DNA from 2 places in the Heliorestis convoluta genome. Region 1 is predicted to be linked to the other one. Evidence: a T-box and tRNA genes for the amino acid it is inferred to sense, from the RefSeq annotation. Region 1 holds a T-box; the other holds one or more tRNA genes.
What was found. The T-box of region 1 lies ahead of FTV88_RS05115 (valine--tRNA ligase). A T-box ahead of a tRNA ligase gene usually reads a tRNA of that ligase, here a tRNA-Val.
Positions count from the first base shown of each region.

Region 1 (15,762 bases):
TGTAATATTGCCAGGCGTACGTCCAATCATCTGCTTCGCTTCTTCACCTACAGCCATAACAGCACCTGTATCACGCTGAATGGCAACTACAGATGGCTCCCTTAAAATAATCCCTTTCAATTTAAGGTGAACAAGTGTATTGGCTGTACCAAGATCAATGCCCAAATCTCTGGTAAACATGATCGTAAATCTCCTTAAATGCCTTTTCTTTCATTTAAGAAACTTGGCACCAAAAACCGATAGCTTTATATATAGCCAAGTTCTTTTAGACTTGCATAGCGATTATCACCAATAATAATATGGTCTAATACTTCAATTCCTAAAATACGCCCTCCCTCTACAATTCGACGCGTAATTTCCCGATCCTCCCTTGAAGGTGTCGGATCGCCACTTGGATGATTATGTAGTAACACCACAGCGGCCGCGCTTTTTCGAATGAGAGCTTTAAAAAGTTCTCGAGGATGGACAATGGCAGAAGATAAGCTGCCTACGGAAATATCCTCTATACTGAGCACATGATTTTTTGTATTTAAGGCAAGGGCTCTAAATACTTCTTTGTCTAAGAATCTCATTTCTTCCATAACCAAACGACTCACATCTTCAGGAGAGCGAATGATCGTTTTGGTTTCTGGCGTAGAAGCAGCAATTCGTCGTCCTAATTCAACAGCGCTTTTGATCTGGGCTGACTTGGCTAAGCCCAGTCCTTTGATTGTGCTTAGATCATCGATGGATGCTTCAGCCAAAAAGCGCAAACCACCGCTGTGTAAGATACGATGAGCTAGATCAACAGCCGTTTCTTGACGAGTCCCTGTTCGTAATAAAATTGCCAGTAGTTCACCATTAGAAAGTCCCTGTGGTCCCGCCTGAACCATCCGCTCTCGCGGACGAAGCTCCTGCGGTAAATCTGTAATCCGTAATCTCTCATCGTTCATTGTCATCGATAATCCCCCCAAAAATTTGGGGAACGGCCAGGAAAAATAGAAAAAACTTAAAAAAGAAGAAGCATAAAAGAGTAAGACATGCCTTTCGTTGATGTTCCCTACGATACAAATATCAAAAAGAATCATTCGCGAGTCAAAGGTCCTTTATCGAACACTTTCCTGTATCCGAAGACTTTGATTCCACGTACCTAACAAGCGTTCAAGTAATAGAAGGGGCAACCCAACGACGTTATAGTAGTCACCTTCTATTCTTTCTACGAGCAACGATCCGTAACCTTGAATACCATAAGCACCGGCTTTATCATAGCTTTCACCAGTTGATAAATACCACTCTATTATCTCATCGTTTAACTCTCGAAAAAAAACAATTGTCTCTTCATACCCTGTCAATTCTGATAGAATCTTTCCTTCTTTTACTTCGATAAGTGCTAGTGCTGTCACAACTCGATGAGACCGTGAAGACATAACTTGAAGCATCTGACGAGCATCTGCTTCTGTCTCGGGCTTACCCAGCAAACGATCATCCAGAATTACAACAGTATCTGCGCCTATAACGATTCCCTCTGTCACTCTAGGTGTAATTGTTTTAGCTTTATTTAGTGCAAGATAGGCTGCTCGTTCATTGATAGCAATATGTTCAGCACTGCTTTCATCAAAATCACTGGGAAAGATCTGAAAAGGTACCTTTAGACTTGCCAGTAATTCTTTGCGTCGCGGTGATGCTGAAGCCAGGATAAGATTCAACAGAAAGCCCCCCGATTCAATTAAAGCTTCCGATAAAGTAAATAGCCACCTATTAAACCAAGTACGCCAGCCAGATTCAGCTTTATGGTAAACCCAAAGGTGAAGTGCAAAGCAACTAGATCGATTCGAGTCGGACTCAGTGCAATATCCTTTCCTAGAAGCAAAAAGGGCATCACAGGCCTTAAAGCCTCTCCAAGTAAGGATCCAATGATTGCACCTGTCAATAGTATAACGATGAGGATAGAGACTTTTCGGGAACCACCATTGCGATAGGTCCTCACAAGTCTAACCTCCCAGGATCACAAAAAGAAAGCCGGGAACACTCCCGGTCTTCCCTGCATGTTGCTCTTTATTCGTCAGTTTACCCTAAAATCCTTCTATAATCCAGACCATTCGTTAAAAACCAATTGTTTTCCTCCAAAGATAGAGAGGACCTTTCCTTTTTACATCCAAAACGGGAAGGGGCAGTTTATAAAGTGGTGATTCCAACACCCCTGTTGGTAAATATCGAGAACGGTATAATTGAGCGCCTCGATCATATTCTGGGTAGAAGGGATTGACCGTTATCGCGATCAAAGGAATTTTTTTGCGGACTTGTGCTTTTAACCTTCTTTCTCCTAGCATTCGCAATAAGGCACCTACATTTTTGGGGTCGTCACTTAGTAAAAGACTAACAGGATCTCGAAAAAGCAGGGACCAGCCTTTCATTTGAGTCGCTGCTTTTTCAAGAAACTTTTCCAGCGCTCTTAGAGTGACAAAGCCTGGTAAATTAACATAGCCTCGACTATTTTCTCGCAAAGAAGGCGCTAGCATTTCTGCTAAATCTTGTCCATCTTCTGCCGTAATGAGTACATTTTGGGCTATGTTTTTTTCATGCCACTGGTTGTCGTGCCAATAGGCAAAGCCAAGCTGGTCATTTGGCCTATGAAAAGTTGTTGCTGTCAGGCGAAAAATGGCTGAAATAGCCGTCGTTTCTGTTGCCAATTGTGCAGGTTCTACATGACGGGCCGCCCCTGTTGCCAGAATAAGACCATCTGTCTCAACCATCGGCGCCATTCGATTGAGCGCGCCATCAACAAATACTAACTGGGGCTTATATTTTTGCAAACTTTTTTTTATTTTAGCAAGTTCATGGGATTTATTAGGACCTGCAATAACAACCCTTCCTGCAGATTCTACTTGACCAATGACAATCGATCCAAGGGCTGTTGCAATGGAAGTGTCTTCTAAAATGCGAATATCGGCAGAAGATAAGGGAAGGCATTTTCTTGCCGTTGCTACAACAGTGCCCTCTTCCAACCATAGTCGCGGTTTGGGTAGACCTGTGACATTATCAAGCTCTTCTCCGTCAAAGCCAATTGATGTAATGGCCATTCGACGCTTTCGTCGATAGCCTTCTTTGAGCAAAGCAGCTGTTGTTGTTGTCTTACCTGTATTTTTTGCTGTACCCGCTATACCGATGACTTTCATTCTTTTGTAATCGTATCCCGTCCGCCTCGACCTGGATAAGCACCTTCTTCTTTACTGCCCAACAGACCTCCGTAAAGCGCATCGACGAAGGAAGGCGCAGCTGCTACTTCTTGCAGAACTTTCTCTATCTTCTCGACGATTTCTTCAGACCATTTGGAAGCTTTTGCTGTTGCTTCTACAGAGCCTTCTCCAAAAAAGCGAAATCCTTCCTGAACTGCTTTTAAGGTATCGATACGAGAAGCAGCTACAATGGGACCACCGGAGTAAGCTTCATCGGACGAAGCAATTGAGATTGCGTCTACGCGAAGGGAAGCAGCTAAAGCCGCATGGAGCGACGTTGTCATAGAAGATTGAACCCGATCTTCCGTTTGCGTTAAAAAGCCAATTGGAGCCCCTGGCCAGATAGGTGCGTCTACAATTGAACGAAGCGCCTCTATTTTAGCCGCATTAAAGTCAATATAATTGTGTTCCATCTGCCCGCTGATCATGACTTCAGGACTATAACAGAAAAGGGGTTGAAGAATGGGCCTTCCTCCAAGCTTGCGACCTAGTGCAGCTACGATTAACATACCTGCAAAAGCTTTATGAGCGGGCACACCGGCGAGCTCTTCATTTGTTACCACATCAAAAGGCAAGTTATACTTTGTAGCCATCTTAATTGATTCTACACCATCTACGGTCAGACGAGCTGGATCAGTCCCAGCAGCTAAAGAACCATAGGCAATATTAATTTTTGTTAAATGAGCACCTAACTTACCAGCTAAAACAACAGTCTCAGGTGTATTCAAGCCGCGATGGGCTCGCACTTGCCAGAGTGTATATTCTTCCAAACCAGCCTTTGTCCAAGAAAGATTTTCCGGTGTAATCACAGATCCATCTTCCTGATGTGTTAGAAAATCACCGATAAAACCTTCTGTACGGGCTCCCCAGGAGGGATCAAAGTGAACGACACCATCAGCACCCCAAGCTTCAGACAATTTAATATGAGCAATGTCCATAAAAGGGCAACCTGTGCCATACTGAACAAAAACTTTTGGTTGTCCTGCTTCCCAATGCTGTACTTTTGCTGGTTCCATACGGCTTTTTGTCGCTGTTAGATAAGCTTCTAATCGTTCGATCTCTTCTGGTCGTAACTTTCTTGTCTTGGGGTGGACTTCGCCACTTCGATAATAGGCTTCTGCTACTGGATCACATAAAGCGGCGTAGGCTTCGGTGAATTCTTTGTTAATTTTTCCCTGTCGCCATTCTTCTAGATCCCAAGCGCTATCTCTTAAGCGACCTCTCTTTATTGCAGGAGATGTTTTTCCTTGCACCCATTCTAAAATTCCATCGGTGATCTGATCGAGCAACCGTCCAATGCCAGCATGGCGAAATTCATAAGTATAGTTGGCTGTCAGATCGGCTCTTTCTTTTTTTACTTTGTTTTGATCGGGCAGGTATGGACGTCCTTCTACATAGGCAACGACTTCTTCTACCGAGGTTCCAGGTCCAAAGCCAGCATCATAACCCAATTCTGCAGCCAACTCTGGTCTTATCGCCATGCCACCAATAACAAGGCCCATTTTATCTCGCAACCCTGCTGCATCAGCAAGATCGGCAAATCGAGCTAACAATTCAGCCACACCATAGCCAAGAGTACGGCTAATCAAAACCTGATCAGGTTGTTCTTTGCTCATGGCTGAAATAATTTCTTCCGGCGGTAGATCGGGTGGCAAAAGCATTGTCTTATGCCCAGCTTTATCGAGACCTCTACGAATCATTTTGAGTCCAATATCATGAACGGGATCGAGCGGTACCAGTAATATTTTGCGTCGCTCCAAGCAGGTTACCACTGGACGAATCCCCTCACTTTTCCATATGATCAGAGGTTACCCAAGCATAATTGTCACCGGGCCGATAAATATATGCTCTTACTCTTACCCTTGCACCAGGTCCAGCATATTGAATAAAAACAATATCTACGTCTTGAAAGCCCAAAGAGCGCATCAATCGAATGGCCCGATCTTTTCCTTCATTCTCGCTAGCACAGACCAAGAAAGTTTCTACATCGAGTGCATCCATTACATGAGACAGCATCGCTTCTGTCAAAGCTATTTCCTCCTTTGATCGTCCTCAACAGGCTGGGAGAAGTAAAGCTGCTGTCTGAGTCGATGACCGATACGATACCCTGAAGGTTCTTTGCGATTTAGCCCATAAAGCCAGCTCCAGTATCCGATGACCACCGCCTCCTTTTACAACCGATTTATAGGAAAGCAAGGGCCAGGCTTTCCCGGACCTTGCTTTTTTTGAAAAACGGTTGTTCATTCACCAGTCTTGCTAAGACAATGGTTGGGCGAATACGCCAGCAAGACCTGCCGCATCAACCTTTTGTTTTATCACATTGACGTCACTTGTATAAAGATTTTGCTCCTTCATACGTTGGAAGTACACGGATCCAGAGAAGGTGTATTTTTTCGTTAATCCATCTTCTGTTGTCATTTGATCTTTCACATGGGCAATCGCATCGCCCACAGCAAGAGATCGAGGCAATTCTAGTAAGTCTTTGTTTACAGCGGCTCTTACGGCGTTGTGCCCCGCCAGTGTTCCTGTAACAACAGCTTCTGTGTGACCTACGAGTAAGCCCGCTTTTTCGCCTGCACAGAAGAGATTGTCCACATCACCCTGTACTTTTAGAGTATTATCACGAGGGCACATACCTAGATAACGTACCGAGTTGCCAATGCCGCCAGAGTAGGGATCTTCGAAGCGAGCATCTTCAAAGCCTGGTACTTGCCGCAGTTTATCAAGAGGATAAAAAGGGCTCATCAATTTGGCGTGACCTGTATCAAGTAATATTACGTTGTCAGCAAATTCTTTTAGGGCATATTGCTGGCAAGCTTTCTGTGATAAAGAATCGGATTTTCGCAGTTGCTCCGGAATCGGTACTACTGCCACACCCGTCCGATCCATTTCTTCGATAATATCAGGACGAATGGAATCTTTATGAAGCTTACAAGAACCAGACATAGCTCCTAAAGAACCGTCAGCCTTGCGACCAATGATTTCTTTTACGCCTGCTTTCGCGGCAATAGAAACACGACCGCCGAAGGTTGGGCAGCGATAGATACACATAGCGCAGCCATTGCCGTATTTGGTACAGTTTCCTTGAGGACCTGCTGTTCCCGATGCATCGACAAAGACATCGCCTTGGATTACATCGGTTTCATCTACTACAACAGCCGTAATTCGCGAGCCTTCCATTTGAATATCTTTCACTCTTGCTTCTGTACGAAATTGAATCTTTCCGTACTGGGCCATGCGGTTTTTAACGGCAGGCTCAACTTTTGCTACATCATAGAGGCTGGCATGTTTGTGACCGGGAAATTCCACGTTTTTATGGCGTGAAACTTCATCGGTTACTTCAAAGAGATCGCCTCCGCCCAAAGCGAGGAGCTCTTCTGTTGCCGTAAAGCGACCGTTATTACGCATAATGCCGCCGACGAGACCCGTACCTAAGAACATATCTGTTCTCTCTAATAGCACTACATCAGCGCCTGCTTTGGCGGCAGAGATGGCTGCGGCACAACCAGCCCAGCCACCACCTACGACTACGACTTTAGGCATCATACACCCCCCTTTTATTACAGCATTCCAGCGTGACGACCAACAATTTCCATTAATTGAACCAATGCTCTTACAGCATAGCGCATATTCGGCTCGATTAACTGACCATGTTCATCCGTCGTTCCGAGACCTGGAGAGATATAAATATTAGCATCATAAGCAATTGTAGGAATGACACCCATTTGAGCAAGACCTGTCTGTAAAATATTACTGCCAGCATACATATCTTCAATGGCGAAGACAGGGAAGCCAATGCCGTTGTTTTTCCAAGTACCTTCATAGTTAACTTCCACAGCTTGGGAGTTGTAGCTCTTGGTAATGATAATGCCTTGACGAATCTTGGGATTGAGTTTTTCGAACTCTTCTTTTACGATTCGCTCTAGATCATCCACTGGCTTGGTGAGCACTTCCGGATTATCTCGAAGTACGCGCAGTGCTTGAACCTGGCTGAGCAGTGCTTCTTTCCCTGGATCGAAAGTAACATAAGCCGCTTTACCGTAAGATGCTGTCGTTCCCCAACGATCGCCTTGCATACCCATGGCGCGTCGAATTGTGACCATAAGATCTTCTCTACCAATAACAAGGCCAGAAGTGGCTGCGCCAGCTGCTTTATCCATGGCGTAAACGATCAGATCTGCATTGGCTTTGCGAGGATCGGTCCCAACAAAGGGAATTCCCCAAGCGTTGTCGACCAGGTAAGGCACATTGTATTCATGGGCAAGCTCACCCATACGCTTCATTAAAATAGGTGTACCATCATCATCTTTGGCCCCATAGCCATAACCTGGTGTATCGTAACCAATTGAAGTAAAGCCAGTGAGATAGGCAGCGTGGACTTCTGCAGCCAGTGCCATTTGTTCAATGGAGCTTTCTGGATCAACTTCTGTTAACAATGGTACGGGATGAGCTTTAATGCCATGAACAGGGTACTTTGCACCAGCAAGAGGTACAATGACGCTATCTAAGTTGTTCTGACGTTTGCCATAGAAACCGAGTTCACCAGCCGTAGTACCACGATCGGCATAGAGATCTTTATACTTTGGCGGGAAAGGTCGACCATAGGCGGCCTGGTGATGCATATGCTTTTCATAAGGCGCAATGTAGCGAGCACGATAGTTTTCACCACGACCAAGGTTCGGCGGTGTCATTAAGGTATCAAAGCAAAGCCAAAGAGCTGCTTCGCAAGTGCTCGTAGGTGCTACATCCCACTCATCACCATAAACGTCTTTGACAATTTCACGAAGCTCATCTACGAGCTTAGCCAACGGGATTACTTCTTTACCACCACGCTCTGTCGCTTCAGCCACGTCTTTACGAAGCGGCGCAGGGCACCCTGAAATGGCACCTGTTAAGCCGAACTTACCACGCAATTCTGGTGGGATTCCAATTTCATCAGCGCTTTTTTTGGCATCGGCATAAATCTGGGGAATGGAAGCTTGAAGATGTCGATAAAGCTGAAATTTATACTTGGCGTTCGCCATTTTTTTCCTCCTCAAAGGGAAATTATTGATTTAGGAACTTACTTGTACAATCATTTCTACTTCTACAGCCGCATCGAGTGGGAGCTCATTGACACCTACGGCTGAGCGGGCATGTTGGCCTTTTGTTCCAAAAACTTGACCCAAAAGCTCAGAGGCGCCATTGATTACACCAGGCTGCCCTTGAAAACCTGGGCCACTGTTTACAAAGCCAACGACTTTAACAATTTGTTTGACCTGATTGAGATCGCCCACTTGTCCTTTGATCACGCTTAAACAATTGAGGCAACAAATTTTTGCCGCTTCATAAGCATCTTCCGGTGTTAGATCCTTACCTACTTTTCCCTTGTATTTAAGTTCACCGTTGACAAAGGGAATCTGCCCCGATGTATAGATATAATCACCAACTCGTAAAGCAGGTACATAAGCAGCGACTGGCTTGGGTGCTTCTGGGACTGTAAGACCCATTTCTTGTAATTTTGTTTCTACAGACAAGGGTTTCACCTCCTAGTTTTTGTCCTTAACAAAAGACAAGAGTAGTTTCACCGTACCTAAGAAAAAGATGTACACCTTTTTTAACGATCAGGACTTTTAATCAGCAACTGTTGACCAATCTCAGCACCTTGTTGGATACCAGTAAGCCGCTCTTTCGAGTAAATCACCATATTGATGTGATTGGGCATATGGGTCTCATCAAAGCCAGCAATATAACCAAGATGCTTTCCTTTCAGGTACACTGGATCGCCTGTAACAACCACGCCTGGTCCTTTTACTTCAAAAAAAGCAAGGTAGGCAATGCGATTCACGATCTTTCCCGGTCCTGCTTCCTCTTCGTCCGTTATTATTATTTCATGAATTTCATTGACAGCCAGAGCTCGAGAAATAGGCTTGATCAGTTGTAAGCCTCGTTGTTCCAGTCGACCATCCAAAATAGCTACGAGCTCACCAACGACATCTTTCTTTTTCGCGTAAGGGTGCACTTTTAGCATGCCTTTAGAGTAAGGATCGGATACAGTCATGTTTTCCCCCCTTTCTCTTTTGCCCTTAGTTTCTCTACTTTAAGACCTTTTTAATGATTAATGATAATTCCAAAAAATAGAAAAAGAAGCCCGAAATACCATTTCAAGGCTTCTTTTCTTCATCTTATGGATTGGATAGCTATGTACTTACTTTTTCTGCTTACTCGCAATATTAAATGTAAGTACTTCTAAATTAACAGCAAGATCCACATTTCGTAACTCAATATGATAGGGCACTGTAAGCACACAGGGTGCAAAGTTTAATATTGCTTTAACACCTGCTTGTACAAAAATATCAGTAACTTTCTGAGCTTCCGAAGCAGGCGTTGTTATAATACCGATGTCTACATTGTTTTCTTTGATCACCTTTTCAAGTTGTTCAAAAGGACTTACAGCAATTCCTTCATAGACTTTGCCTACTTTATTGGGATCAACATCAAATAGAGCGACCATGTCAAACTTACGATCTCTAAAACCTCGGTACATAGCCAAAGCAGCACCTAAGTGTCCGACTCCTACAAGTACGACCTTCCATTTCTCATCTAATCCTAAAATTTTCAAGATGTGCTTATGCAATTCTTTTACATTGTAACCAACACCCCGAGTACCGAACTCGCCAAAATAAGCAAGGTCTTTGCGCACGTGTGCTGGACTAACACCAGAACCTTCCGCAATTTCTCCCGATGATATAAGTTCAAGACCTTGTACTTCTACCTGACTTAAAAAACGTGAATAGACGGAAAGTCTAGCAATGGTAGCTTCAGGTATCTTGTAAGATTTCAATGGCTCCCCCTCTTTTCATAAAGGTAAATCGATAATTATTTTGCACATTGCAATCACAATTCTTTTGTTACCTGGCTCCTAAAGGAAAAAGAAGAATAGATCGTGCGTAGAAACTTACTCTTTCTATTATAAACGTAAAAAAGAAGATGGTGAAGACCAATTTGTTATTGAAAAATCTTATAAATCTTTATGATTGGTCAATTCTTTTCGAGCTTCTGCAATCATATAAAGTGAACCCGTTACAACAACGATGGCTTTCATCCCTTTATCTTCATACTTTTCTACTGCTTGTTGACCTGCTTGTAAAGCATCCTGAATGCATGCAATCATTTGCAAGGGTTTGCCATAAGGACTGGCTACCTCTTCTACGCTTTTCCAGTCTCCAGCTCTTGTATGGTTTACCTGCGTGATGATGATTTCGTCAACTTCTGGTGCTAGTAAAGCAACAATTTTCTCTCGGGCTTTGTCGGCTAAAAGAGCAAGAATTAAAATCTTTTTGATGCCTTTGTACTCTTCTTGAAGCGTTCGTGCGAGGGAAGAGGCACCTCCTTCATTATGAGCACCATCTAAAAGTATTTTTCCGATCTTTTCTTGTCTTCCTGGCCAGGTTGTCTTTTCTAAGGCACGAGAAAGTTGCTTTTCCGTCCATTCATACCCTTGTTCCTTCGCTACTTCTAGAGCAGCAATGGCTGTCGCCAGATTTTGTTGTTGATGATGACCTTGTAGCGGTACTTTAAGGGGGCCGTACGATTGCAGGCGCCCCTCCACCATCACTTTTTTCTGGTCCCTTACTCCATCCCATTGCACCCACTGGGCAGTGGCCATCTTCGGGCCATGCCGCACCACTTGTACAACTGGTGCGGACTTGGCTTTGGCTCTTTCTTGTATAACCGTAAGGACCAGTGGATCTTCACTGGCTGTTACCACAGGCACTGCCTCTTTGATGATGCCTGCTTTCACTTGTGCGATTTCTTCCACCGTCGTACCCAGGTAGTCCATATGATCAAGCGTTACATTTGTAATGACCGACAATAGGGGCGTAATTACGTTGGTCGAATCAATGGCACCGCCCATACCAACTTCAAGAACAACAATATCTACTTCTTCTCTTGTAAAGTAGAGAAAAGAAAGGGCTGTCCATACCTCAAACTCTGTAGGATGATCATAACCTTCTGCTACCATGCTTTCAATAGGACCTTTTAAGAGGCCAATCAGATGGGCGACTTGATCTTTTAAGATTGCTGTCCCATTGATCTGTGTTCTTTCGGTATAGCAATGAAGGTGTGGTGATGTAAAAAGACCTACGCGATAGCCTGCTTCTTCTAGTACTTTTGCAATTATGACAGCCGTAGAGCCTTTGCCGTTGGTACCACCAATATGAATAAATTGAGGCTTTTTTCTCTGTTGAGGCTGACCAAGACGATGTAATAGTTCTTGAATGCGCCCTAAGCCTGGGTTAATGCCGAATTTGGTCAGATCTTGTAAATAATGCAAAGCCTCTTCGTAAGTCATCATAGCTTGATCAAGGCGTCAATTCGCTCTTGTAAAGCCACCTTTTTATTTTCTCCTTCCCTTTCTTTTTCTCGCTCTTTTTCTACTACTTCTGCTGGTGCTTTGGCCACGAAAGAAGCATTACCTAGCTTGCCTCGAAGACGTTGCAACTCCTTTTCTGTTGTGGCCAGCTCTTTCTGCAACCTTTCTACCTCTTTCTTACTATCAATAAGATCTTTTAGAGGTAGGTAAACTTCAATGTTGTGAACAATGGCAGTTACAGCGCCTTCTGGCTTAACAGAAGTATCCGCGCTGATAGTTACGTCAGAAGCTGTGCTCAGATTGGCAAGATAGGATTTTCCTTCTTGTAAAATCTTCAGAGATCTTTTGTCACCAACTTGCAAGATCAATTCTGCTTTTTTTCCAGGCGGTACATTCATTTCAGCACGTAAATTCCGAGCACTTCGAATCACGTCCATCAGCAAAGCCATTTCTTCTTCTGCCAATCGATCCACTTTTTCTGGTTCAACCTGGGGCCATGGTGAACGCATAATGGTTTCACCATGATGAGGAAGCTGTTGCCAGATTTCTTCCGTTAAGAAAGGCATGTAGGGGTGGAGCAATTGCAAGGTGCCACTGAGTACATGACGTAGGACTTTTTGTGCTGTTTTTCTGGAAGCAGTGACATCGGAGACTGTGCTGTCTTTGCCATAGAGCCTTGGCTTGACAAGCTCAATATACCAGTCACAAAACTCATTCCATAAGAATTCGTATAAGAGGCGCGCGCCTTCACCAATGTCATAGTTTTCTAGTGCTTTTGTGACAGCGTCTACGACTTGATTATAGCGAGACAAAATCCAGCGATCTGCCAAGGTTAATTCGCCCCAAGGTTGGTGCCCTTCATAATCCTGCAAATGCATTAAAGCAAAGCGAGAGGCGTTCCAGATCTTGTTGGCAAAGTTACGCGTTCCTTCCAACCGCTCAAAATGAAAGCGTATATCGTTCCCTGGTGTATTGCCTGTGACAAGCATAAACCGAAGTGTATCAGCGCCATATTGCTCAATCACTTCAATCGGATCGACACCATTGCCTAAGGACTTAGACATTTTTCTGCCCTGGCTATCTAGAATGAGTCCATGAATAAAGACATCTCGAAAAGGTACATCTTTTTGGAACTCTAAGCCCATGAAGACCATACGAGCGACCCAGAAGAAGATAATATCTCGACCCGTTACGAGAACAGAAGTGGGGTAATACTTCTTTAATTCTGCCTTCTCTTCTGGCCACCCTAGCGTAGAAAAGGGCCAGAGAGCCGAAGAGAACCAGGTATCTAAAACGTCTGGATCTTGGTTTAACTTTTCCTTTTCAGCTCCACATTTTGGGCAATGTCCTGGTACATTTTCCGCCAAACCACAGTAAATGTAGTCACAATCATCACAGTACCACACAGGAATACGGTGACCCCACCAGAGCTGGCGAGAAATACACCAATCTCGTATGTTTTCCAGCCAACCTAAATAAACCTTTGTAAAACGATCAGGCACAAAGTTCAGTTGACCTTGTCGTACCACTTCCATGGCTGGTTCTGCCAAGGGCTTCATCTTGACAAACCACTGGGGTGATACCATCGGTTCTACGACAGTGTCACAACGATAACATTGTCCAACGGCATGAACATGGTCATTGATTTTCTCCAAAAAACCTGTTTCGTCTAGATCAGCTACCAGCTTTTTGCGACAGCTATAACGCTCCATCCCTTCATAAGGTCCGGCTAGCTCATTCATAATCGCTTCTTTTGTCATCACCGTTACTTGGGGAAGATGATGGCGAAGACCCATTTCAAAGTCATTGGGATCATGGGCTGGTGTAATTTTAACAACACCCGTACCAAAAGCAGGATCAACATATTCATCAGCAATCACTGGAATGGCTTTGTTGAGGATAGGTAGAATAACATTTTTCCCTATCAGATGTTGATACCGTTCATCGGCAGGGTGTACAGCCACAGCTGTATCTCCTAGCATCGTCTCAGGTCGAGTGGTGGCTACGACAACATAACCTTCTTCACCTTCTATGGGATAGCGAATATGCCAGAGCTGCCCGCCTTTTTCTTGATGCTCCACTTCAATATCGGAAATGGTTGTCTGGCATTTGGGACACCAATTAATGATTCGATTGCCACGATAGATCAAGTCTTTTTCAAAAAGTTGAATAAATACTTCTTGTACAGCACGGGAACAACCTTCATCCATGGTAAAGCGTTCTCGGCTCCAGTCACAGGAGGTTCCTAGCTTTTTTAATTGCGATGTAATCCGATGGCCATACTGGTGCTTCCAATCCCAGACGCGCTCTAAGAAAGCTTCTCGACCTAGCTCGTACTTGTTAAGGCCTTCTTTGGCCAGAGCTTCTTCAACTTTTGCTTGCGTTGCAATGCCTGCATGGTCAGTACCGGGTATCCAGAGCACATTGTACCCACTCATTCTTTTCCAGCGCACCAGAATATCTTGTAAAGTATTATCTAAAGCATGTCCCAAGTGGAGTGAACCTGTCACATTTGGTGGTGGCATGACAACGGAAAAAGGTTCTCCTTCTGCCTCTACATCAGCTTGAAAATATCCTTGTTCCATCCATCTTTGATACCATTTTTCTTCAACTTGTTGGGGATCGTAGGTTTTGGACAAACCTAGTTGATTTACTTCACTCACCCTGAAACCTCCTAAAAAAAATAAAAAGAGCACCCCCATCCCAAAGGACGGAGTGCTCCGCGGTACCACCTTTGTTCCATTGTTTACGTAGAGAGCTCTGAAAGAAAGTGAGCCCAAACAATGGCACTTGAGGGATGATAACGGTTCCCAGCCGGCTATGGTAAAGCACTCTAAGGCGACTTCCACCGATTTACCCAGCAACCTTTCAGCCAAGGGCTGCCTCTCTAAAGGGCGAAGGCGGTGTACTCCTCCTTATCATCGAATTATCCTATGCTTGTCCTACAAAATATCTGCTCTTTACTATGTTAGAAAGGTTAACCTCTTTTGTCAAGGTGTAGACCTTTTCCATAACTCTTCCTTTATAATCTGGCTTGCGACTGTATAGGGATCGATCTTTCTAGCAACAACTTCTTCGAGTAAATCGTTCCATTGTCCACTTCGACCGAGTTGTTGTCGAATCATTTCTTTGATTCTCTCTTCTATGATTTCACTTACTTCAGCTTTTAAACGACGCTGCCGCTCTTGATCTAGTCTTCCGCTTTTTTCCAAATGTTGTCGGTGGGCTTTTACCTTTTGTACGAGCTCATCGACACCCTTGCCATTGATTGAAACGGTCTTCGCTACAGGAGGACGCCAAGACTGATCACCTTTTTTGTAACCACCTAAATCAAGCATGACTTCAATTTCTGTAACAACACGGTCAGCACCGGCTAGATCGGATTTGTTAACAACAAAAATATCAGCGATTTCCATAATACCTGCTTTGATGGCTTGAATAGAATCACCTGCGCCCGGTGTTAATACCACAAGCGTTGAATCTGCTGCTGTCATAATCTCTAGTTCTGATTGGCCTACCCCTACAGTCTCTACAATAATGAAGTCACAACCGGACGCATCGAGTACTTTGATGACTTCTTTGGTCGCCCTAGATAAGCCACCGAGACTACCTCTTGTTCCCATAGAACGAATAAATACGGATTGATCAAGGTAATGATCACTCATGCGAATTCGATCGCCCAAAATGGCGCCACCTGTAAAGGGACTCGTCGGATCAACAGCGATAACGCCGACTTTATAATCTCCCTTGCGTAGTTCTGTAATGATTCGATCGGTCAGACTAGACTTGCCTGCACCTGGTGAGCCTGTTATTCCAATCACATAAGCTTTCCCTGTATAAGGATGTAATTCTCGTAACAATGCTTCTTTGCCTTCACCGTCATTTTCTACATAGGTAATCATACGAGCCAAAACTCGACGATCTCCTCCTAGCAATGCCGGAATTTGTTCAACCATAAAGTCACCCCCATCGAATCATTAAGTTTTTACTACGATGGCTTACTTACGTTAGTTTAACAGAACATAGATCCCTAATGCTGTGACGGCGCCACCGCTAAAGACAAGCAAAGCGAGAAAAATAAATCTTACCGCCTGCTTCCAACCTTTTTTGGCTTTGTTATCATAGTTATCATAGCTTGGATTCCATCCATTATTCTTAAAAGTTCTAGCCTCAGGTGGAATTTCCTTCAAA
Region 1 is NZ_CP045875.1:1,097,229-1,112,990, forward strand. Features, by position in the region: gene FTV88_RS05050 (rod shape-determining protein) at 1-180, opposite strand, end outside; gene radC (RadC family protein) at 246-932, opposite strand; gene FTV88_RS05060 (Maf family protein) at 1,086-1,685, opposite strand; gene FTV88_RS05065 (DUF4321 domain-containing protein) at 1,706-1,966, opposite strand; gene kamB (lysine 5,6-aminomutase reactivase subunit KamB) at 2,082-3,155, opposite strand; gene FTV88_RS05075 (cobalamin B12-binding domain-containing protein) at 3,152-4,987, opposite strand; gene FTV88_RS05080 (death domain-containing protein) at 5,001-5,243, opposite strand; gene FTV88_RS05085 (FAD-dependent oxidoreductase) at 5,472-6,758, opposite strand; gene FTV88_RS05090 (hypothetical protein) at 6,776-8,239, opposite strand; gene FTV88_RS05095 (RidA family protein) at 8,270-8,731, opposite strand; gene FTV88_RS05100 (DUF6917 domain-containing protein) at 8,812-9,255, opposite strand; gene FTV88_RS05105 (redox-sensing transcriptional repressor Rex) at 9,403-10,038, opposite strand; gene FTV88_RS05110 (bifunctional folylpolyglutamate synthase/dihydrofolate synthase) at 10,216-11,532, opposite strand; gene FTV88_RS05115 (valine--tRNA ligase) at 11,550-14,234, opposite strand; T-box leader at 14,275-14,502, opposite strand; gene meaB (methylmalonyl Co-A mutase-associated GTPase MeaB) at 14,562-15,527, opposite strand; gene FTV88_RS05125 (Mov34/MPN/PAD-1 family protein) at 15,579-15,762, opposite strand, start outside.

Region 2 (15,762 bases), 1.3 Mb from region 1:
CTATAGCTCCTGTAGCTGTTTTTTATTCCTTATGTTTAGTATACAGGACTGGTGCTTTGGATGGAAGCTTGTGTTGATTTCCATGGAAGTTGGAGGTTTTTTATATGCTGGTTTTCCCGACTCGATCAGTCTTGCTAGATTATTTTGTAATTCAACCTTATATTGGAAGGATATATTTTTAACTCCTAGAATTGTATTATAAAGGGTGTTTTCTTGTTGGCTTTATCAGAGAAATTCGGTTGGTTATGTAGCAAACTTTGATGAAGCTAGCCCTTGAATTTAGATCGTCTGGTAAAAGGAGCGATGTACAATGAGTCTTTCGAAACCGTTTCTGTCCGTAGCAGAGGCAGCAAAAATTCTTAATGTACAACGGTACTTGATACGGGAAGCTATACATAAATGTGAGCTGCCGGCGAAGGAGGAAAAAATTCCAGGAGGGTTTCATTATCAGATTCCAGTGGATTCATTGAAAAAGTTTGCCGAAGCGCATAACCTTGAGTTTAATCCATTGGATGGTGAAAAGAGAAAAGGCTTTGGTTCTAACCATATAAGTGATCGTTTCCAGAACAAAAAATCTGCGAGTTCTAGGTCGCTTGGCAGTTTTTCCCAAGGTGAATTGGAAAGTAGATTTCTAGCGCGAGATGTACCTGCGATGGCGGAAGCTTTGAATGAACTGGTAGAGCAAGTAAAGCAGCTAAATCAAAATATGGAGATTGTGAAAGAGCATTTGCTCAGTAGAGAAAAAAGCTAGGGATGGTTTGCTTGTAATGCTACAAAATAATCGTGTCATTCTTATATAAAAGGAGCGGAACTCATGGAAGATTTGGTGCATGATATGTTGGAGCAGAAAGTCTGGGTTGTGGCCGGTTCTTTTCGCAATGAGGAAAAGTGGGCTTATAAGATTTATCGTAAGTTGAAGGAAAAAGGTTATACTGTCTATGCTTTGAACAATGCTGTGAAAGAAGTGGATGGCGCTCCTACCTATGGCACGTTGAAAGATTTGCCTCAGACTCCGCAAGTGATCAATTTGGTTACGCCACCGGAGGTTAGTCGTAAGCTTGTCGGTGAGAGTGCGCAAATGGGAATAGCTTATGTGTGGTTTCAACCAGGGGCTGAAAGTGATGAGGCTGTTGAAGCGGCTGAAAAAGAGGGTATGAAGGTGCTGCATAATGCTTGCGTTTATGCGCTTCATAGTTGATAGGGTTGCTTAGTATTGATGGTAAGATGGTAAAAAATCCCGTGATCAGGTTTATGCTGATTCACGGGATTTTTTTGCATATTGAGTTGCCGGGGTCTTCCGGTAAGTGCCTTTTGTTTTTGTTGTTATGATTTGTTCAAATCTTCTTTTAGCTTTTGCACTTCTACTATGTCTAATCCCATGATCTGAGCTATGAGGTTGACTTCGAGGCCGGCTTTTAGGGCGGCTATGGTTTTTTCTCGCAAGGTTTCCTGACGGCCTTCTGCCTTTCCCTCAGCTTTCCCTTCTGCCTTCCCCTCAACTCTTCCTTCTTCTTTCGCTCCGGCTAATGCGGATATTTCATCGCGTACTGCTTTTTCTCTTAGTTCGTAGATTCTTCGTTCGATGTTGCTTTTCATGAAGGCTTGTTCTATGGTAACTGCTTTTTTTATGGCTGGGTTCTCCATGGCTATCTCCTCCAATTCTTCTCCTTCGAGATTGTTTAGGTACATGAGCCATGCTTCTAGTTTGTTTTGGGGCTTTCGTTTTAGGTTTTTTAATCTTTGTAAATGATTTTTCCTTTTAGAATTATTTCATCAAATAGAAAGTCTCCACGACTCGCTTTCTGGTACTGCTCCATAGAATAGGGCCTTGGAGAAATGTCCAGATCAATGTCTCTGGTTACTTTTTTTAGTATGAGAGATTCTTTGAGCCGATCTTGACCGAGATCGGGAGAAACAATAGCTAAATCAATGTCACTGTCTTCGTTATCGAGTCCAGCAGCCACAGAACCGTAAAGAATGGCTATCTTGACTCGGATGTTTTTATTTTTTAAGGCTTCTATGTATTTGTTCATAGTTATTTCAATATGTTTTTTAACCATTCTAACATTTCCCCTGATTTTTGAAGAGTATCTTTCGTAACCTCTTTGGTACAGCTCTTAGATAAGCTCTCCCTGTCTTCGGCATACCTAGATTCAATATAGTAAAAAGATAGTGTGTCCAAAAAATCCTGTTGGCTCTCATTTAACTGCGATAGTAGATTTACTTCTTTCGCTAAAACTATAAGATCGTGTTTGCGGGGCGGTGTCTCATTAAACTTCTCATAGTATACAGCCTTGAGAGCTTTTTCAATCGCTTGTTGGCAGAAGAAAAGGCAGTACAGATTCTTTTTCTTTTCATAAAGATGACCAGCTACCTCATAATCTTCCTGAGCGAGCTCGACCCAGTTTCTCGTTTTTAGCTTCACAATCGGACACCTACCTTAAAAAAGTTGTAGGATCACATCAACCCAACTTGACCCGCTTGTCTATAGTACGTTATAAAACATACCAATACGTTGATTCCATATTGTAGAAAGCAATAATTGTGTCTGATTGATCGTGGAGTCCTAGTCTAATCTTACTTTTTCGTAACTATTGTAGCATATCGAAGCTTTTATTTCCATATAATTGAAATAACCAGGGACTGAAAGTGTTGAGGGTGTTGAAGCGGCTGAAAAAGAGGGTATGAAGGTGCTGCATAATGCTTGCGTTTATGCGCTTCATAGTTGATAGGGTTGCTTAGTATTGATGGTGAAAAATCCCGTGATCAGGTTTATGCTGATTCACGGGATTTTTTTGCATATTGGGTTGCCGGGGTCTTCCGGTAAGTGCCTTTTGTTTTTGTTGTTATGATTTGTTCAAATCTTCTTTTAGTTTTTGTACTTCTACTATGTCTAATCCCATGATCTGAGATACGAGATTGACTTCGAGGCCGGCTTTTAGGGCGGCTATGGTTTTTTCTCGCAAGGTTTCCTGACGGCCTTCTGCCTTCCCCTCAGCTCTTCCTTCTACCTTTCCCTCAGCTTTCCCTTCTGCCTTTCCCTCAGCTTTCCCTTCTTCTTTCGCTCCGGCTAATGCGGATATTTCGTCGCGGACTGCTTTTTCTCTTAGTTCGTAGATTCTTCGTTCGATGTTGCTTTTCATGAAGGCTTGTTCTATGGTAACTGCTTTTTTTATGGCTGGGTTCTCCATGGCTATTTCCTCCAATTCTTCTCCTTCGAGATTGTTTAGGTACATAAGCCATGCTTCTAAGGTGTTTTGTGGTTTTTCTTTTAGTTTTTTGGCTTTTTCTAGTTCGAGAAAGTGGATTTCTAGGTCGTCGTTCAGTACTTCTCCTGTTTCGTCTTCTCGGATGCGGAATCTGCGGTGATAGCGGCTTTCGTCGGTAAACCAGTTGAAGGCTATTATGTTTATGGTTACTGTTTTGCGTAGTTCTTTAAATGGTTGACCACGGGTGAGTTGACCATGATAAAGGCCGGACCAGTAGTAGAGGGTTCGTTTGTCTATGTTGTACTGATTGCCTACTTGTACTTCTATGTTGATCAGGGTTCCCTTTTCTGTCTTTGCTAGTACATCGAGTCTAGCTCCTCGATCTAGTAAGTAGGTTGGTTCGATTTCTCTGTCTAGTAGTTCTATGCTTTTTATTTCTTGCTCTTGTGGAAGTTTTAGGACTGCGTTGAGAAAGTTGATGAGTACTTCTTTGCCTTCTTCGGAGCCGAATATTCTTTTGAAGGCGTAGTCGTTGATCCGGTTGATTGCTTTGATTTCTTTTAGGTTGCTTCTTTGTTTTGTCATTTTGCCACCTGCTTTAATCCTCTTCCTATTGTAGGAGGGGACTATTTATTCTTTGACAATGTTTCAGGCTTCCCCAACTTGATCGCAGACTTCTTATTGAAGGATAAGCTCCCTTATCTCTTCCAGTGTATTTATTGAATAAATCTTTTTCGATATTCGGTTCAGTTCGTTTACATCTTCTATGTTTCTCACCTTTTGTTGCAGTTCAAGTGATGACTTTCCGAACCTTGCTTCCAAGTAATTGCATAGTGAGTCTTGTATTCCTTCTGCCTTACCTTCCGCTTTACCTTCCGCTTTACCTTCTGCTTTGCCTTCCGCCTTTCCTTTCGCCTCACCTTCTGCTCTAGCTCCAGCTAAGGCGGAAACCTCGTCGCGGACTGCCTTTTCTCTTAGCTCGTAGATTCTGCGTTCGATCTTGCTTTTCATGAAGGCTTGTTCTATGGTAACTGCTTTTTTTATGGCTGGGTTCTCCATGGCTATTTCCTCCAATTCTTCTTCTAGGTTATTTAGGTACATCAGCCATGCTTCTAGTTTGTTTTGGGGCTTTCGTTTTAGGTTTTTTAATCTTTGTAAATGATTTTTCCTTTTTGAATTATTTTGAATAAAAGCTGTCTTTTGCTACTCGTGCAAGGCTACTGGTTACGACCCCTTGGCTGGGTAAGGCTACCTTGGCAGGCTTGCCCAGCTCGAGCAATTTTAACTTGTGTATTTTTGTTCAATTTTCTGAAGTGACTGTTGCAGTATGCTTGGCATTCGCTGGGCACTTTCAAATACTTGTTCGGCAGTGATTCTGTTATAGGTATGTGATGTACGATTGCGATCTTCTAAGAATTCGAACCAGACGTCTATGTCTTCGATAATTTTTAGTTCGTACATGGTTCGTAGAGCCTGTCGTGGTGATGCTACATCGATGCCTTCAATTTTGGCTACTTTGCGAAAGAGTTTCCAAGCAAGTTCGAAAGTGTATTCAAAACGTTGTATGGTTGCATCACGTACTATTTCTGTGTAGGGCATGGGTAAAACTTCTTCCAGCGTAGCTAAAGCTCGCTTTAATACTTCTATGTGAATAGTGAGTTCTTCTCTTTTTGTTTCCATACTATCACCTTATTCTTGTGGATGGCGATTTCAATAAATTTTTGTGTTACTTTTTGAAAATCTACTAGCTCCACTTTCGCAGGAATGGGCAATTCTTCTAACTCTTCTTTTAACGTTACTATTAGATTAGGAGCAATAGGGTTATCGGAATAATAGCCAATGTCATAATCAGAATTGGCACGAGATTCTCCTGCTGCTCGTGAGCCAAATAAAAAAAGATCGATGTCGTGCCCTTGAAAAGCTGCGAGCACTTTTCGTCGGATTCCTTCTTGTTCCTGCCAAACTCTAGAGCCATCTTCGTCCATAATTCGATAGCCCTTCGCTTTAAATGGTCGCCATTCTTTTCTTCGTTCGATTGGGTTTTTTCCTTTGAGTACGATATATTTGTCCATGGAGATACCTCCGAGTGTCTTAGGTCATCGTTTAGTAGTTGCTCTGTTTCGTCTTCTCGAATATGTAATCTGTGGTGATAGCGATTTTCATCGGAAAACCAGTTAAATCCTATTACATTCACCAGGTACACGGTTTTTCGCAGCTTGCTAAAAGGTTGGCCACGGGTTAGTTGACCATAGTAAAGGCCAGCCCAGTAGTACAGGGTTCGCTTGTCTATGTTGTATTGGTTGGCGACTTGGACTTCTATGTTCATTAGTGTTCCAGTCTCCGTCTTGGCTAACACATCGAGCCTGGCTCCTCGATCAAATAAAAAGCTAGGGTCGATTTCTCTGTCTAGTACTTGTAGTTTCTGTGTCGAAGGTTTACTACGTTTTTGTGACTATTATAGCATATCGAAGCATTTGTTTCCATATAATTGAAATTGATTTCTTTGGTGTTCCCATAGTCTGTAGTCTAAAAGAGTATTTTTGTTAGTCTATTTCCAGATTCTTGAAATCTGTTTTTTACTTATTGCTTGATTGTTTGATTTATTTGAGAAAAACTATTCTTTATTTTAATATTTTATGCTAAGAGCGTTTATTTCTAAATAAAATAAGTTTTTAGAAAATTCAGGCGCACGATTGGAATCGTGTAGGCGGCAAAACCGTCTCGAGGGTTCGAATCCCTCTTTCTCCGCCATAGAAGAATCGGGGTGTAGCTCAGTTTGGTGGAGCGCCTGCCTTGGGAGCAGGAGGCCGCACGTTCAAATCGTGTCACCCCGACCATTTCTCTTAAAAATGCGGGTGTAGCTTAATGGTAAAGCTCTAGCCTTCCAAGCTAGCTACGTGGGTTCGATTCCCATCACCCGCTCCATTATTTTGCTATGGTGGCTGTGGCGAAGTGGTTAACGCACCGGATTGTGGCTCCGGCACTCGTGGGTTCAAGTCCCATCAGCCACCCCATCTAAAGGCCTTTATCAAGGCGGCATAGCCAAGTGGTAAGGCAGAGGTCTGCAAAACCTTTATCCCCCAGTTCGAATCTGGGTGCCGCCTCCACTTATAATCCAATACACTGCTGCTGCCACTCATACAAGTTACCTATACGCGATCCATTAGCTCAGTTGGTAGAGCACCTGACTTTTAATCAGGGTGTCGCTGGTTCGAGTCCAGCATGGATCACCATTTTATGGCCCGTTGGTCAAGTGGTCTAAGACACCGCCCTTTCACGGCGGTAACAGGGGTTCGAATCCCCTACGGGTCACCAACATTCTTGGGCGATTAGCTCAGCTGGGAGAGCACCTGCCTTACAAGCAGGGGGTCGGCAGTTCGATCCTGTCATCGCCCACCATAAAAAACACAAAAAATGCCAGCGTAGCTCAATTGGTAGAGCAACTGACTTGTAATCAGTAGGTTGCGGGTTCAATTCCTGTCGCTGGCTCCATTTTGAAAGTAAAGACTTTCGTAAGACGAAGGTCTTTTTTCTTCTTTAAACAAAAAAGAAAAAGCTTTGTGAATTCATTGCCTCTTCTCGAAAGACCTGCGCAACCTGCATTTGAAGAAAAAATTCTTGATTCATATGCTCATGTCATGTCGACCTTGCTCTTTCTGAGAATAAGCTTGCATTATGTTAGAATTTACGAACAAAATCTTCGAGATGACAGAGAAAGTTGCAACAGAAATCATGGTTCCAAGATTGGACATGATGTGCTTGTAAAACAATCTTTCTTTCAATGAAAACTTGAAAAATCATTCAATCTGAAAAATATGGTCGTTATCCTGTTTGTGAAGTGACAAAATTGCCTTGCTAAGGCGAGATTTGGACTTTGAATCTCTTCTTTCGCTTCATTGTTACTCTCATTGGTATATCCGTAGTAGAGGCACTAAAGTTGAATTTTTATAGACACGCGATTTACCAAAAAGAACCAGTAGACAAAACGATGCAAAACATGATACTATGTATTTCCGCCCAACAAGAGGGCAAAACAAACCGGTCCTTGAAAATCAAACAGTTGTAAACAAGTCAAGCGTGCGAAACAAGAAGTTGTGCGAATTGTTCGGGGGACGTACCCAATAGCCTTGCATCAAAGTAAAAAAATACAAAAAAATCTATTAGCAACCTGTGATTTTTTCGTTGGATACAAGTCGACCGAAGGAAGATATCCCTTCGGTCTTTTTTTCTCTAACGATAGGTCTGATTCAATACCACGAACTAAAGAAGAAAATGAGAATACTTTACTTTTAACCCTGTAAAATTTTTCTTTATTAATAAAAAGCCAATAACATATCAAAGCCCCTGGTTCCCATTTTTTGCTTTTATTTGTTTTGTATATTGGCTAAATATTTTTGCTTTTTATCTTGCCCTTTTATTTTCGCAACTGTACCTGGAAATTTAACTAGCTTCTTCTTTTTATCGGGGACTTTTTGTCTACCTTTTGATGTTTTTTGGGGTTTGCTATATAACTCTTCAATAAACTCTCCCCAAGTTTTATAGAAATAAACACGTAGCAAGGTTAGTACTTGCTGATGTGTCTTATTCGTTTTCATTTTTAATTTTACAATTAGAGAAAGTCCATATGCGATAAGGGCAATAAACATATGATTCCATATTCCCTGAGGTTCTGTGCTTCTTATTATGGACAATTTCAAATTCTGTTTTATCCATTTGAAAAATGTTTCTACCATCCAGCGATTTTTATATATGTCCATAATTTCTTCTTCTGATAAATCCCAACGTGTTGTTACAATACGATAGATGCTTCCTTTTTCATTGATAAACTCTACAAGGCGAAATGCTTCGTCTGATGTACTAAATTTTATTTTGGCACTTTTTGATACATGCGTACAAGTCGGTTTATATTCTTCTAAGACTTTAAATGTATACTGGGTTTTGATTCGAACTACAAAAGATATGTCATCTTTTTGCCACTTCGCCATTCTTTTTGTACATCCATAGCCCCGATCCATTACGTATGTGACGTCAGCTTTTTCTATCAGTTCGTCTGAACCTTCAAAGTCGCTTACATTGCCTGTAGAAGGCAGTATTTTATCCGGATAGGCTGTGTCTGGCGATGCTACAATGAGTCGAGTATGCATTTTTACTACATTCCATCCCTTTGTAACATAGGCCCAGTCGCATATATTTTCCGGTAATTTTAGATGGGTGGCATCAAGAATGCTTAGTATACCAATTCTTTTTGATAATCCTTTTGAATGTTGTGTCAGCGTTCGAAGCATTTCCACGACCATTGTATATAAATCTCGAAGTAATTCCGTAGGTAATGCGTTAATTCGTCGACTTAATTGAGAGCCACTAAACGTTTCTATTCCAAATACTTTACAAAGTTCAGGATTGGCCTTCAATCTTTTCTCTATTTCTGTGTAAGATCGCCAGCCATCAAGCTGAGCAGCAACAAAAATTTTAATAAGTCCATCGGTATCAAGTTTATCATATTCATAATTTAACAAAGGGCATTTGTACTGTTCCATGGGAAGCATCGATAAGCATTGACGTATGACCATTTTCTGTTTTATACTTATGTTATTCAATTTTTGGAACTCCTTTGTAGAAAGACTTGTTGGTGTTGGGAACCGAACAAGGTCTACTCTTTCTACAATAGGAGTTTTTTTCATTTTGTAAAGAGTTTTTTTGAAAACAGCTCTTTTTTACTTTATTTTGAATAAAAGTAATCTTTTCCTACTCGTGCAAGGCTACTGGGACGTACCCCACAACAATTCAGAAACAATTCTGACAATTTGCTGAGCCGCTTAGGAGATAAACTGCTACAGTGCGAAAACCTTCGTTCTCGCTCTAAATTGGTTCTCTTAAAAAGGCAAAGCAAAATGTACTAAATTAAGTCAATTAAGAGCTTTATCAGGCTCACCCATATATAAGGAATGCAAAGGAAGTTCACTGCTGACGCCATTTATGGCGCAGCGAACTCCAAAACATCCTTTTTTGGAGAGTTTGATCCTGGCTCAGGACGAACGCTGGCGGCATGCCTAACACATGCAAGTCGAACGGAGTTAAGGGATAGCTTGCTATTCCAAGACTTAGTGGCGAACGGGTGAGTAACGCGTGGATAACCTACCTATAAGAGGGGGATAACGTTTCCGAAAGGAGAGCTAATACCGCATAAAGTCTGAGTTTCGGCCTATTGCATTGCAAATACAATAGGTAGTTGCGTATATAGCAGAAAGTTTCGCCAAGCAAGGTCAAAGGGAGTAACAATCGGCAAAAACTCTCTGGGACTGGGCATCACGCTTTCCGGAGCGGGACTTGGGACCTCAGCTGTCGCCAGCTTGCTGGCGGTAACAGCGTGGGACCAGTCCAGAGCGGAGGAAAGCGTGATGACCAGTCCCCTGCAAGAAGTAACCCCAACGTAATCGAACATGGCACAGGGTATTTCGTTTGGCAGCTATTTCAGCTATTTTCACCTATGGTTCTGCCCGACCGGCCATGGGGGGAGCAGGTATAGACGAGATTGTGGAGGATGGTGACTCCGATGAAAGAAGAGATGAGTCCCCTCTGTGACTCTGGAATAGCAAGGTCTTTACAAGGCATGGGAGCTGTAAAGCCAAGCAAGAAAATGGGTGAGCAAACGATTGCTTTTGACACATTGCCGCGTGTAGTCGGTGCTTATACTATCGTAGGAAAGATAGAAAATGAAGGTCCTTTGAGCGGCTCCTTTCACCAAGTGATTACAGACAATCTCTGGGGAGAGAACTCTTGGGAAAAAGCTGAGGCTAAGATGATGGGTGTGGCTGTTGAAGAAGCGATCAAGGCGGCAGGTTGGGCCAAAAAAGATGTAGATGTTTTTTTAGCCGGAGATTTGTTGAACCAGAACATCACCGCCGATTATACAGCTCGTAAATTAGGATTGCCATTTCTCGGTCTTTTTGGTGCTTGCAGCACCATGGCAGAAGGGTTGATCATTGCTTCAATTCTCGTTGATGGCCATTTTGCCCATCGAGTTGTTGCATCTGCATCGAGTCATCATGAAACTGCGGAGCGACAATTCCGCTTTCCTACGGAGCTGGGTGTTCAAAGACCTATGTCAGCGCAATGGACTGTGACGGGTGTAGGGGCTGCTGCTGTTGCTTCTCCTGAAGTTGTCTCTGAGTCAGACAAAAAAAGCAGAAATAGAATTTCTATTACCCATGCTACCATCGGCAAAGTCATCGATCTCGGTGTTAAAGATTCTGCTGACATGGGATCAGCCATGGCACCGGCCGTAACACATACCATCTTACGGCATTTACAAGATTTGAACCGCACTATGGATGATTATGATCTCATCGTATCCGGTGATTTAGGCCATGTAGGTCATAAGGTATCACAACAATTATTGCGGGAAGAAGGGCTAGAACCTGGTGAAAACTATACCGATTGTGGCATTTTGATATTTGATCAAAATAAGCAAGATACCCACGCCGGAGGTAGTGGTTGTGGTTGCTCCGCCACTGTTTTACTAGGACACCTGTTGAAAAAGATGCAAGAAGGTGTCTATCGGCGCATTCTTTTTGTGGGATCGGGTGCTCTTTTTAGTTCTACGAGCTTTCAGCAAGGTGAATCGATTCCTGGTATTGGTCATGCTGTTGTCTTAGAATCGGCATACTCTTCTTAGCTTTCGATGAAAATCGGAACAGTAGGAGGTTGAGCTTTTTATGGAAAAGATTCTTATCGCCTTTCTCATAGGAGGTCTTATCTGCTTGCTCGGTCAATTGTTGATGGATCTCACACCGATGAGCCTTACACCTGGTCATATTTTAGTCGGCTTTGTAACAGGAGGCGCTATATTAAGTGCCCTTGGGATCTACGGTCCTCTTGTGGATTTGGCCGGTGCTGGTGCTACTGTTCCATTATCAGGATTTGGTCATGCTTTGGCCCAAGGTGCTATCAGTGCTGTAGAAAAGGAAGGGTTACTTGGTGCTTTTGCTGGTGGCTTAGAAGCGACAGCTGTAGGAATTGCGGCGGCTGTAATTTTTGGCTATACCATGGCCGTTATCTTTAACCCCAAAGGGTGAGCTTGTGGCAAAGAAAAAAAAATCTCAGCACAATGAGAAAAGACGAGTCATTGTCGTAACCGATGGTGATAAAAGAGCAAGAGAAGCCGTTGAAATAGCAACACACCGCATTGGAGGCCGTTGCATTAGCCAGTCTGCTGGCAATCCTACACCCATTGAGGGTGAAAGACTGGCTGATCTAATCTTATCGTCTCACCACGATCCTGTTGTTGTTATGGTTGATGACAAAGGTTATGTTGGTTCCGGAAAAGGAGAACGGGCCTTACGATACCTCGTTGAACATCCACAGATTGAAATCATTGGTGCCTTGGCAGTGGCATCAAAAACACCAGATGTATCTGGCGTTACTGTGAATGAGTCTATTGATAACCAGGGACATGTCGTTCGAGGTCCCGTAGACAAAGAAGGCAATGTAGAGGCACCAGGTCATCGTTATTTGGAAGGGGATACGGTAGAAAGCCTGAATAAGCTATCCATTCCTTTTATCGTCGGCATCGGCGATCTAGGAAAAATGCAAGGTGCTGATCGTCTAGAATTGGGCGCTCCCATTACGACGAAAGCCCTTCAAGAGATTCTTCGTCAGGCGGAAAAGATGGAATAGAGGAGATAAGGCAGAATCTATGAAAGAAACGGTATATAAAGAAGAAGAGATTACAGCTGATCTTGAGACCAATATACTACAGTTCGATGGTGAACTTGGTGTAGGTGTTGGTTTCGACATTGATAAACGAGTGATGACAATAGCAGGCCGCAAAATGGCCATGTACTATGTCAATGGCTTTACACGAGATCTTGACGTACTTCAAATCATGCGAGCACTGGATGAGTATGAGCAAGATTGTGAAAAGAAAGGCGATTTCAATCTTGACGACTTAGTTGACCACCGTCTCTATTACCTGCAAGTCTCCAAAGAAAAGAATATAAGACAGATCTACTATCACTTGCTTTCTGGTCGTTCCATTTTGATGATTGATGGTGAAAAAGAAGCCATCGCCATTGAAGCGCGAGAATTTCCAGCTCGTTCTCCCGAAGAACCTGATACAGAGCGAGTCGTTCGTGGTAGCCGCGATGGCTTTAATGAAGTCATCGTTTGTAATACAGCCTTAATTCGTCGCCGCATTCGTGACCCTCGTCTGCGTTTTAAATTAATGCAAGTCGGGCGTCGCTCACAAACAGACGTGGTTGTTGCTTATATAGAAGACATTGCCAATCCCAACATTGTTAAAGAAGTAGTAGACCGCATAGAAAAAGTTGATGTAGATGGTCTCCCTATGGGTGAAAAAAGCCTTGAAGAATTTATCACCCGGGGTGACTGGAATCCCTTTCCACAAGTGCGCTACACGGAGCGACCTGATGTCTCATCCATGCATCTGCTAGAAGGTCATGTCTTAATAATGGTCGACACATCTCCCTCGGTCATGATTGCGCCTGCTACTTATTTTCATCACTTAGAACATGCTGAAGAATATCGTCAGAATGCGCCTGTGGGTTTGTACTTGCGTATCATACGCTATTTGGCCGTCTTTACGTCCGTTTTTCTATTGCCGCTTTGGATCATGTTTGCTTTGAATCCAGACTTGCTACCACCTTTTCTCGCTTTTATTGGTCCAGAAGAACAAGGACAGATTCCACTGGTCTTACAAGTCATTGCTGCTGAAGCGGGTCTCGATATGATTCGAATGGCAGCCATTCATACGCCATCACCTCTAGCAACAGCCTTAGGTCTTATTGCAGCTTTTATGATTGGCGATGTAGCCATAGACGTAGGCTTATTTCACCCGGAGATTATTCTTTACCTTGCATTAGCTGCCGTAGGAACTTTTGCAACACCTTCTTATGAACTAGGGCAGACAAACCGGCTGGTGCGGATTTTTCTAATTCTTTTGGTCGCCTTATTCAGTTGGATTGGCTTTGTCCTTGGCGTTTTGGCTCTGTTAGCCCTTGTGATGCGCAGTAAATCATTCGGTAAACCCTATTTCTGGCCAATTGCTCCCATGAATTTCAAAATGATTCCAGTTGGTCTGCTACGAGCGCCGATGCCTTCAAAACGATGGAGACCGACCATCCTCGATCCAATTGATTCTGATCGCCTACCCGAAGCCTATGCCGGTGCTGCTGGTGGCGCTTCAGGCGATGAGCAAGCAGTGGCTGAAGGTCGTAAGCCTGAAGAAGGAAAAGAGGAACAACGACCAGCGGATCTTCAAGCAAAGGAAGAAAAATCTCAGAAACCAGAGACATCCAAAGAAAAAGTAGAAATACCATCTGAAGAAAGCCAGGCAACAAAAGAAAGAAAGGAAGAAAAGGAAGAAAAGACGGTTAAACCCTTGTTCATTCGGAGCATAATTAAAAAGGGACAAACTGGGTTAGACTATAAAAAATGGAGAGATGATCAAAAGAATGGCTTACGTTGGCGCCTTCGACGTAGAGGACTCTGGACGAGTGAGAAGAATTCCTGCGGAGGTGAAGAGCATTGAAAATTACATCTGTTCTAACGCCAGTGCCGATGAAGGCTGCGACAGGTAAGAATATCACCATTGGAATTCCGCGTGCCTTGGGATACTACGAATATCTTCCCTATTGGCGCGTTTTTTTCGAAAGCCTTGGTTGCTCTGTCGCTTTATCGCCCTTAACCAATAAAGAGATCCTCGATCAAGGTGTTCGCGCTTCCGTCGATGAAGTATGCTTACCTGTCAAAATATATTACGGTCATGTGCGGGCTTTAACAGGCAAAGTAGATTATGTTTTTCTACCTCGCATTATCAGCGTCGAAGAAAAGACCTATCTATGTCCAAAGTTTTTAGGTCTTCCCGATATGATTCGTGCAGCAGCTACACTCGATGGTGACTATCCGGCTTTACTCATTACCGATGTCAACAATCGCTTGCAGGGCGGTGGTTGGGAACAGGCTCTTACTGATGTGGCCCTTCGACTGGGCTTTGGTCGTGCAAGAATTAAAGAAGCCTTAAACTGGGGCAAAAAAGCACAAGATGATTTTGAGAGAGCCGTAGAAGCAGGTGAATACCCACCCGATGCATTAGCGAGATGGGAAAAAAGCGGTCGCCTCCTCGATGCCTATGTGCCACGAGACTATACAAAGAAAAGAATTCGTACCAAAGAAAGTAAAGTACCTGTGATTGCTGTTATCGGCCATCCTTATCAAATTTTCGATCCCTTCTCTAGCATGAATTTGTTAGAACGGCTCAAAGAAAAAGGTATCAAAGTAATCACGCCCATGGCTATTAGCAAGGAATTAAGTATGGAAGCGACGCAGCATATGCAAAAGCGCCTCTTCTGGTCTTTTGGACAAAAGCTATTAGGTGGTTCTTTACACTTTCTTCAGCAAAAAATTGATGGCTTAATATACGTTGCCGCCTTCGGGTGTGGCCCCGATAGCCTAGTTGGGGAATTGGTAGAGCGATATGCCAAACGAGAAGGTACTGTACCGACGCTTTACCTAACCATTGATGAGCATACAGGAGAGGCGGGCGTTGTTACGAGGCTAGAAGCTTTTCTGGACTTGATTGAGAGAAAAAAATCTCTACAGAAAGTTGCCACAGCCGATGGTACCGAATCTGTTGATCTGGCTATGGGTGGGTGATCAAAGAATGAAAATAACATTTCCACACATGGGTAACATGGACATTGTCTTGAAAGCATTGCTTAGCGAACTAGGTCATGAAGTGATTACACCACCACCGATTACCAAAAAAACCCTTTCTCTTGGCGTTCAATATTCACCGGAGTTTGCTTGTCTTCCTTTAAAAGTGAACATCGGTAACTTTATTGAAGCCGTAGAAAAAGGCGCTGACACTGTTATTATGGCTGGCGGTATTGGCCCTTGTCGTTTTGGCTATTACAACCAGGTGCAACGGGAAATCTTAAAAGATATGGGTGTCCAATTGAATATGGTAGTCCTAGAGCCGCCGGATCAACATATTGGCGAACTGCTCAAACGTCTTCGCCTGATCACAGGCTCGAATTCTTGGTGGAAACTGATCAAAGCCATACGTTTTTCTTATGAAAAATGCTTGGCTCTAGATGCCATTGAAAAAGAAGCAAGTCGCCTGCGCTGTCGAGAATTACAACGGGGCGACGTAGATAAAGTATATCGGCAAGGACGCAAAGCAATTGATCAAGCTAGATCAGTGAAAGAGGTTCGAAAAAAACAAGAAGAGTATATACAGGCTATGCAAGCACTTCCGCTGGACTGGCACAAAAAAGTCGTAAAAATTGGAATGGTAGGAGAAATCTACACTCTTCTTGAACCAACGGCCAGTGGCTATATGGAAAAACATCTAGGCTATCTTGGAGCAGAAGTAGATCGCTCTCTTTATCTCAGTGAGTGGGTCAATGAACACCTTTTTAAGGGATTGTTATCGGTTAAAGGTCATAAAGAGACTCGAAAACTAGCCAAACCCTATCTCAGCTGTGTTGTCGGTGGCCATGGTCAGGAATCAATTGGTGGCGCTATCGAATAC
Region 2 is NZ_CP045875.1:3,025,844-3,041,605, forward strand. Features, by position in the region: gene FTV88_RS14485 (helix-turn-helix domain-containing protein) at 311-751, shown strand; gene FTV88_RS14490 (CoA-binding protein) at 815-1,198, shown strand; gene FTV88_RS14495 (hypothetical protein) at 1,324-1,689, opposite strand; gene FTV88_RS14500 (nucleotidyltransferase domain-containing protein) at 1,734-2,060, opposite strand; gene FTV88_RS14505 (HEPN domain-containing protein) at 2,036-2,425, opposite strand; gene FTV88_RS14510 (Rpn family recombination-promoting nuclease/putative transposase) at 2,847-3,794, opposite strand; gene FTV88_RS14515 (PD-(D/E)XK nuclease family transposase) at 3,888-4,397, opposite strand; gene FTV88_RS14520 (HI0074 family nucleotidyltransferase substrate-binding subunit) at 4,491-4,889, opposite strand; gene FTV88_RS15945 (nucleotidyltransferase domain-containing protein) at 4,853-5,194, opposite strand; partial or broken gene FTV88_RS14530 (Rpn family recombination-promoting nuclease/putative transposase) at 5,137-5,625, opposite strand; tRNA gene FTV88_RS14535 (tRNA-Pro) at 5,970-6,046, shown strand; tRNA gene FTV88_RS14540 (tRNA-Gly) at 6,061-6,134, shown strand; tRNA gene FTV88_RS14545 (tRNA-His) at 6,148-6,223, shown strand; tRNA gene FTV88_RS14550 (tRNA-Cys) at 6,242-6,316, shown strand; tRNA gene FTV88_RS14555 (tRNA-Lys) at 6,367-6,442, shown strand; tRNA gene FTV88_RS14560 (tRNA-Glu) at 6,449-6,524, shown strand; tRNA gene FTV88_RS14565 (tRNA-Val) at 6,533-6,608, shown strand; tRNA gene FTV88_RS14570 (tRNA-Thr) at 6,626-6,701, shown strand; gene FTV88_RS14575 (IS4 family transposase) at 7,574-8,806, opposite strand; gene spoVAD (stage V sporulation protein AD) at 9,820-10,884, shown strand; gene spoVAE (stage V sporulation protein AE) at 10,925-11,284, shown strand; gene spoVAEA (stage V sporulation protein SpoVABEA) at 11,289-11,885, shown strand; gene FTV88_RS14595 (spore germination protein) at 11,905-13,758, shown strand; gene FTV88_RS14600 (acyl-CoA dehydratase activase-related protein) at 13,755-14,882, shown strand; gene FTV88_RS14605 (CoA protein activase) at 14,890-15,762, shown strand, end outside.
Region 2: it has a tRNA-Val gene. The T-box ahead of FTV88_RS05115 (valine--tRNA ligase) is inferred to sense a tRNA for this amino acid. The anticodon was not compared.